One region of the Blastococcus sp. Marseille-P5729 genome, then DNA from elsewhere that is predicted to be linked to it. Evidence: riboswitches for the same ligand, from Rfam matches in the RefSeq annotation. Region 1 holds a riboswitch; the other holds the start of a gene.

Evidence for each region. A riboswitch is a leader RNA that binds a small molecule or an ion and turns the genes downstream of it on or off. The one in region 1 is predicted to bind cyclic di-AMP.
Region 2: it holds a riboswitch for cyclic di-AMP, as region 1 does, so the genes downstream of both, DAA40_RS06365 (NlpC/P60 family protein) here and DAA40_RS08930 (NlpC/P60 family protein) in region 1, are expected to answer to the same signal.

The regions. Positions count from the first base shown of each region.
Region 1 covers NZ_OMPO01000002.1:76,473-79,868, reverse strand. Annotated here, with positions in the region: gene DAA40_RS08940 (DEDD exonuclease domain-containing protein) at 1-1,373, opposite strand, end outside; gene DAA40_RS08935 (hypothetical protein) at 1,462-1,680, shown strand; cyclic di-AMP (ydaO/yuaA leader) riboswitch at 1,772-1,914, shown strand; gene DAA40_RS08930 (NlpC/P60 family protein) at 1,927-3,045, shown strand; partial or broken gene DAA40_RS08925 (glycosyltransferase family 4 protein) at 3,065-3,396, shown strand, end outside.
Region 2 covers NZ_OMPO01000001.1:1,281,871-1,285,266, forward strand. Annotated here, with positions in the region: gene DAA40_RS06360 (hypothetical protein) at 59-763, opposite strand; gene DAA40_RS06365 (NlpC/P60 family protein) at 912-1,982, opposite strand; cyclic di-AMP (ydaO/yuaA leader) riboswitch at 2,001-2,159, opposite strand; gene DAA40_RS06370 (SDR family oxidoreductase) at 2,292-3,065, opposite strand; gene DAA40_RS06375 (hypothetical protein) at 3,069-3,396, opposite strand, start outside.

The DNA of each region.
Region 1 (3,396 bases):
GCCAGCCGGTGGATCTGCTGGGTACGGATCAGCGCTGCCACGAGGTGCCGAGTACGGTCGCGCGCTGCCGCGGCGTCCTCGTAACGCCGCGATCCGGCGAGCTGGTCGATGCGGGCCAGCAGCGGAGTGACCAGGCCCTGTGGATCCCGTAGCGCCGCCTCGGTGATCGGCGCCAGCAGCGCCGAGTACGAGTCGACGTCGATCCCGCCCGTGCACGGGGCCGCGCACCGCCCAAGGTCGAGCAGGGCGCACGGGCTGGGCGCCGAGCGGCTGGTGATCCGGTCCGAGCAACGCCGAATCGGCAGCACCTCGTGGATCGCGTCGACGGCCTGCCCTGCGGCCGTACGGGAGCTGAACGGCCCGATGTGCGCTCCGCCGTCCGCGCGCCACCGGTTCACGATGCTTAGGCGAGGGAAGCGCTCGTCGGTCACTCTCAACCAGACCGCGGAGCGCCCGTGCTTCGAGCGTCGGTTGTAACGGGGCCGGAGCGCATGAATCAGCCGCAGCTCACGCACCTGCGCCTCGAGGTCGTGCGCGCATTCGACCGCCTCCACGCGTTCGGTCAGCGCGACCATCTCGCGCATCCGCGCCCGGGGCTCGCTGCTGGTGAAATAGCTGCGGACTCGGCGCCTGATCTGCCCACTCTTCCCGACGTACAGCGCTTCGCCGCGCGCGTCGCGGAAGATGTAGACGCCCGGGCCGGTGGGAAGATCCTCGGCGAGGTGGCGCTTGCCGCGCTGCGCAGGCGTGCTCTCGCGGGTGAGCGCGAGCAGCTCCTCGGTGGTGTGCACGCCGAGCGAGCCCACGCGCTCGAGGAGGTGGTGCATCACGTCGGTGGTGGCGCGAGCGTCATCGAGCGCACGGTGCACGGGCCGGGTGCGTGAGCCCAGGTGCATCGCGAGCGTCTCGAGCTTGAGGTTGGGCACCTCGCCGCGCGCGAGGGTCTTGCGCGCCAGCTGAACGGTGTCGAGGACCGGGTGCCGCGGCCAGCTGAGGCCCATCGAGGTCGCGGCCGCGCGAAGGAAGCCGACGTCGAAGCGCGCGTTGTGGGCCACGAGCACCGTGCCGGGCCCCAGGCCGGCGAACTCCAGGAACGTCGGCAGGACCGCCTCGATGGTCGGCGCACCACGGACCATCGAGTCGGTGATGCCGGTCAGCACCTGCACATACGGATCGATGGCGGTCCGCGGGTCGACCAGCGTCGCCAGCTCGCCCAGCACCTCGCCGCCGCACACCTTGACCGCACCGATCTCGGTGATCGCGTCGCGACCCGGGGCCCCGCCGGTGGTCTCCAGGTCGACGACGACGAAGGTGGTCTCGTGAAGGGGCTGGCCGATGTCCTCGAGCGTGAGCTGCTGTGACGGGTGGGGCATGACGCGCAGCGTAAAGGTGAGCGCCGACATTCCTCGCCGAACCGCTGCGGCCCGAAAACTGTCGGAACGCGCCGTTAGCGTTCAGGTCATGTTGATCGATTGCAACTCGTGCCAGGCCAAGCCGTCGGCGTGCGGTGACTGCGTCATGTCCGTCCTGCTGGAGGCCGACCCGATGGGGGTCGAGCTGGAGGATGCCGAGGCGCTGGCCTTGGACGCGCTCGCCGGCGAGGGGCTGGTGCCGCCGCTGCGCATGGTGCCCCTGTATCCGTCCGAAAGTGAGCAGCGACGCGCCCGCTGGGTGGGGTGATCCTCGCAACTGCGCAGGTTGATTGTCTCGAACAGATAACGCCTGTAGCCTAGCCGTGGCCTTCGGAGAGCCAGGGAGCGATCGCCCCCACCGAATGCCGCCGCCGAGACGCCGCGAGGCGTGCCGGGGACCCACGTTAGTTCCACTGGGGTGAATCGGGGCCACGCGTCCCGTAGGGCGACCTTCCCCGCCCGAATCCGTCAGCTAACTCGGTAGGCGGAGACGAGGAAGAGGAGCCAAGCCTTCGTGGCTGTCAACACCACTCGCGGTCGCCGCTCGCTCGGGGTCGCCGGAATCGCTACGTCGTGCATCCTGGGACTAGTGCTGAGCCCGACCACCGCGCACGCCGATCCCGCCGCCGACAAGGCGAGCGTGCAGGCGCAGATCGTGCAGGCCCAGCATGACATCGCGACCATCGCCGAGCAGTACAACGATGCCAAGATCGAGCTCGAGGAGCTCAACGCCGCCAAGGATGAGGCACACGCCGCCGCGACCCAGGCCGGAGCCTCGCTCGTCGACGAGCAACAGAAGGTTGCCGACGCCGGTGCGAACCTGTACAAGGGCCCGGCCATGGTGGACGTCACCACCTTCCTGTCCGCGGGCGGACCGCAGGACGCGATCGACAAGCTCAGCACGCTGTCGGTGATCTCCGAGCACTACGGCCAGTCGATCCAGGCGCTCACCGACGGTCAGGCCCAGGCTGCCGCAGCCGAGGCCGAGGCGGCCAAGGCTGCCGAGGCAGCTGCCGCCACCGAGCAGCAGCTCTCGGCCAAGAAAGCCGAGATCGAGGCCAAGCTGCCTGTGCTGGAGCAGCAGCTCGCCTCGCTGACCGAGGCCGAGCGGCAGGCCGTGCTGGATCAGGCCGGCGGTCACGCCGACGAGGGCGCGGCCGAGGACGTCAGCGAGTCGTCGTCCACCAGTTCGTCATCGAACAGCTCGGCATCGAGTAGCTCGTCCTCCAGCAGCTCCTCCAGTGCCCCGGCGCCCAGTGCGCCGCAGCAGGTCAGCGCGGGCAGCGGCGGCAGCTCCACCGCACAGGGCGCGGTCCAGGCGGCGCTGAGCAAGCTCGGCTCGCCCTACGTCTGGGCTGCCGCGGGCCCGAACTCCTTCGACTGCTCGGGTCTGACCATGTGGGCCTACGCGCAGGTCGGTGTCTCGCTTCCGCACTCGTCCTCGGCGCAGTCCAGCGCCGGCTCGACGGTCTCGCTGTCGGCACTGGCCCCCGGCGACATCGTCTGGATGCCCGGCCACGTCGGCATGTACATCGGCAATGGGCAGGTCGTGCACGCGCCCACCACCGGTGATGTCGTCAAGGTCGTGTCGCTGGGCTCGATGAAGTGGCAGAAGGGCGTCCGAATCGTCTAGCAAGGTTCTCGTCGTCACGAACGACTACCCGCCACGCGAGGGCGGAATCCAGACGTTCGTGCGCGCGCTCATCGATCAGCTGCCCGCGCAGGATGTCGCGGTGTTCGCGTCGACCTCGAACGGGGCGGCCGAGTACGACTCGGCCGCCCCGTTCGAGACGGTGCGACACCCGACCGGGATGCTGCTGCCCACCCCGGCGGTCACCCGTGCGGTCATCGACACGATGCGCCGGTTCGGTGCCGACCGCGTCTGGTTCGGGGCCGCGACGCCGCTTGGCCTGATGGCCCCCGCTCTGCGGCGCGCCGGGGCGGTGCGCCTGGTGGGCTGCACCCACGGCCACGACCTGGGCTG
Region 2 (3,396 bases), on a different contig from region 1:
CGATCAGGTTGACTGGTCCCTTCACGGTAGGCGCCCGAACGCGCGGGACGACGGAGGCTCAGCGGCCGATGACGAACTTGGGCAGCTGATCGATCACCGCATCCAGGTAGGCGAGGTCGCGGTCCACCTGGTCGAGGTCGATCTTGCCGCCGACCGTGTAGCCGATGTACCGGCCGTTGATGACGAACCCCGGCGCGTCGGTGTGCAGCATCCACTGCATGAATCGCGGGTGCAGGACGTCGTACGCGAACCGGCGATCGCCCTTGACGCGGTACTCCCGATTGAAGTCGTCTGACTCGAGTTCGATGTCCTTGGCGCCCATGCGTCGCGCAGCGCGACCGAAGATTCCTTCCTTGCCCACATCGAGCCGCGGCAAGGAGCGCGGCAGCTCGGTGACGGTGACACGGACCGTGTGGGTGCGTCGTTCCTTGCCCGAACCGGTGACCCACTCATGCTCGAAGATCGCGATGGCGCGGCCCTCGTGGACCCCGGTCATCGCGTGGCGTCCCTTGTGGGCCCGTCCACTGCCGTGCGGGTAGCCCAGGTCGAGATGTACCCAGCGATCGTCGCGCTTGGCGTAGGTGAGAGAACGGGCGGCCGCGAACTTTTGGATCCTCTCCTGGCGTTTCTTCTCCAGCACGACGCCGATGATCACCAGCGCCCCGAGGACCACGAACCATAGCCAGGTCCACCCGTGGATGCCGGTGCTCAGCGGTGCGGTATCGGCCAGCCGCGCTACTCTCTCCGCTGCCGGGTCCTGCACGGGTTCCTCCGTTTGTCGCGGGTGCGTTCTGCTGCTTCTGACGGCGCCCGCGTAAGGCGGTTCCCGCGCACGGGCTAGGACGCCGACCGCATCAATCCGGTCCGCGCGGAGGGTGGCGCGGCTGCCCGGCGTCCGACCGGGGTTCGTCTCAGACCAGGCGCTTGGCGACGGTGAAGTTCATGTAGCCCATCGGCATGGTGCGCACCGGCGAGCCGAACGTCGGTGCGTGGACGACGGTACCGTTGCCGATGTAGATCGCGACGTGACCCGGGGCGAAGACCAAGTCGCCGGGCTGCAGCTGGCTGAACGGGACGGTCGTGCCGTAGCCGCGCTGAGCGGACGACGAGTGCGGCAGGCTGATGCCGATCTGCTTGTAGGCCATCATCGTCAGGCCTGAGCAGTCGTAGCCGTTGGGGCCGCTGCCGCCCCAGACGTAGGGCTTGCCGCGCTGGGACATCGCCCAGGACACGACCGTGGAGGCCGAGCCGGAGGAGGCCGCGGCCGGTTGGGCTGCGGCTTCGGTGGCGGCAGCAGCCTGCGGGTTCGCGGCGGCCTGCTGAGCCTCCTCGGTGTCGCCACCCTGGGCGGCCTCGAGCGCGGCGCGCTCCTGCTCGGTGAGCGTGGCGAGCTTCTCCTCGAGCTTGGGGATCTCGGCCTCGATCTGGGCCTTCTTCTCGGAGATCGTCGCGGCGGCCTGCGCGGCGGCGGCCTGCGCGGCGTCGATCTGCTCCTTCGCGGCCTGGGTGGCGGCCTCGGCGTCGGAGAGGGTGAGGATCTTCTCGTCGTTGTAGGCATCGACGTGCTGCTTGGCGTTGGCCTTGTCGATGAAGTCGGACGGCGACTCGCCGACCAGCAGCAGGACGCTCGCAGGCAGCGTCCCGGACTTGTACTGCTCGGCGCCCATCGCCGCGACCTGGTCCTTGGCGGTAGCGAGGTCGGCCTCGGCGGCGGCGAGCTTGGCCTCGGCGTCCGCCTTTGCGGCGTTCTGCTTCTCGAGCTCGAGCTTGGCGTCGAGGTACTCCTCGTTGACCTGGGTGAGCTCTTCCTGCTTTTCAGCGACCTGCTGGGCGACGTCCGCGGCGGTCTCGGAACTACTGGCAGGGGCGCTGGAGCTGGACTCGGAGGCGGGGTCGGCGTACGACGGTCCGGCCACACCGAGCAGCGTGATCAGGGCGGTAGCGGCCGACGCGGCCAGGAGGTGCTTCTTCGAGGGCGCCATTGGCGGGGCCGCTCTCCTTCTTCCACTCAGCCGCCTACCGGGTTAGCTGACGGGTTCGGGCTTGGAAGGTTGCCCTACCGCTGCAGGCAGCGGATTCACCCCCGGGATCCCCCTGAGTGGTTCCCCGGCACCTCGCCAGCCGGGGCCGGTGGGCGAGAGTCTCGGCGGTGTCCTACCCGTCGGTCGGGCGACCGTCTAGGTGGCAGGACGTCAACACACTACCCTCGTGACCTGTTCGTGACAATCCTGGTCCGGCTGCGTGTGGACGTTGCGTCCGAGGACTTCGTCACACGCCTGCAAGCGGGCGGCTCAGGCCCGGTCGACGACGCGCGACGAGGCTGCAAGGACCCGCCGTAGCAGCGGCCGGGGCACGACGCGAGCGAGGTTCATCGCGACCTTGTAGCGGGTGGACGGCACGCTGCGGGTGCGCCCGATCGCCAGGTCCTGCAGGGACGCACGGACGACGTCCTGGGCGCGCAGCCAGGCCCACGACGGGATCCAGTCGGTGTCCATCCGGATGCGCTGGTGGAACTCGGTGCGCACGAACCCGGGGAAGACCGCCATCGCCTTGACACCAGTCCCCTGGGTCTTGACCGCGATCGACTCAGTCAGCGCAGCGACGTACGCCTTGCTGGCGCTGTAGCCGGGACCGGTGTCACTGGGGGTGTACGCCGCGACCGAAGAGACGTTGACGATCGCCCCACGGTCGCGGTCCAGCATTCCGGGCAGCGCGGCATGGCACAGCCGCATGACGGCGGTGACGTTGAGGGCGAGCATTGCCTGCTCGGTCCGCGGCTCGGAGCTCACGAACTCCCCCGGCGTCCCGACCCCGGCGTTGTTGACGAGCATGCCGACGTCCCGGCGACGCGCCCGCTCGCACACCCGCTCGAGGTCGGCGGCATCGGCAAGGTCGGCGATCATCACCTCGGCGTCCCGGCCGGTCTCGCGCACGCGTTCCGCGACGCTCTCGAGCGCGCTCGCGGTGCGGCCGACCAGCACGAGGTCGTAGCCGAGCTCGGCGAGCTGGACGGCGTACTGCTCGCCCAGACCGGACGACGCGCCGGTGACGATCGCCGTCGACATCGGCTACTCGGCGGGCCGGTTACGCGGGCCGCGCGGCGCGAACATGCCGCCGAAGCCGGCGAACCCGCCGCCCGTCATCCCCGGCGGCGGGTCCTCGAGCCGGCCCTTCATGAAGAAGTAGAAGGCAGCGACGGAGGCCACGGTGATGACCAGACCCGGGATGTTCAGCGCGCCCTGGACGACTTGCATGACGTACATGACCGCGACGAAGCCCGCCACGAACATGCCGATATAACGGGCCCAGGACTTGCCACGCTGGTAGAACACCGTGGCGAGCGCCATCAGGGCACCGGTGACCGCGAACAGGATCATCTGGCTGCGCAGCTGGCTT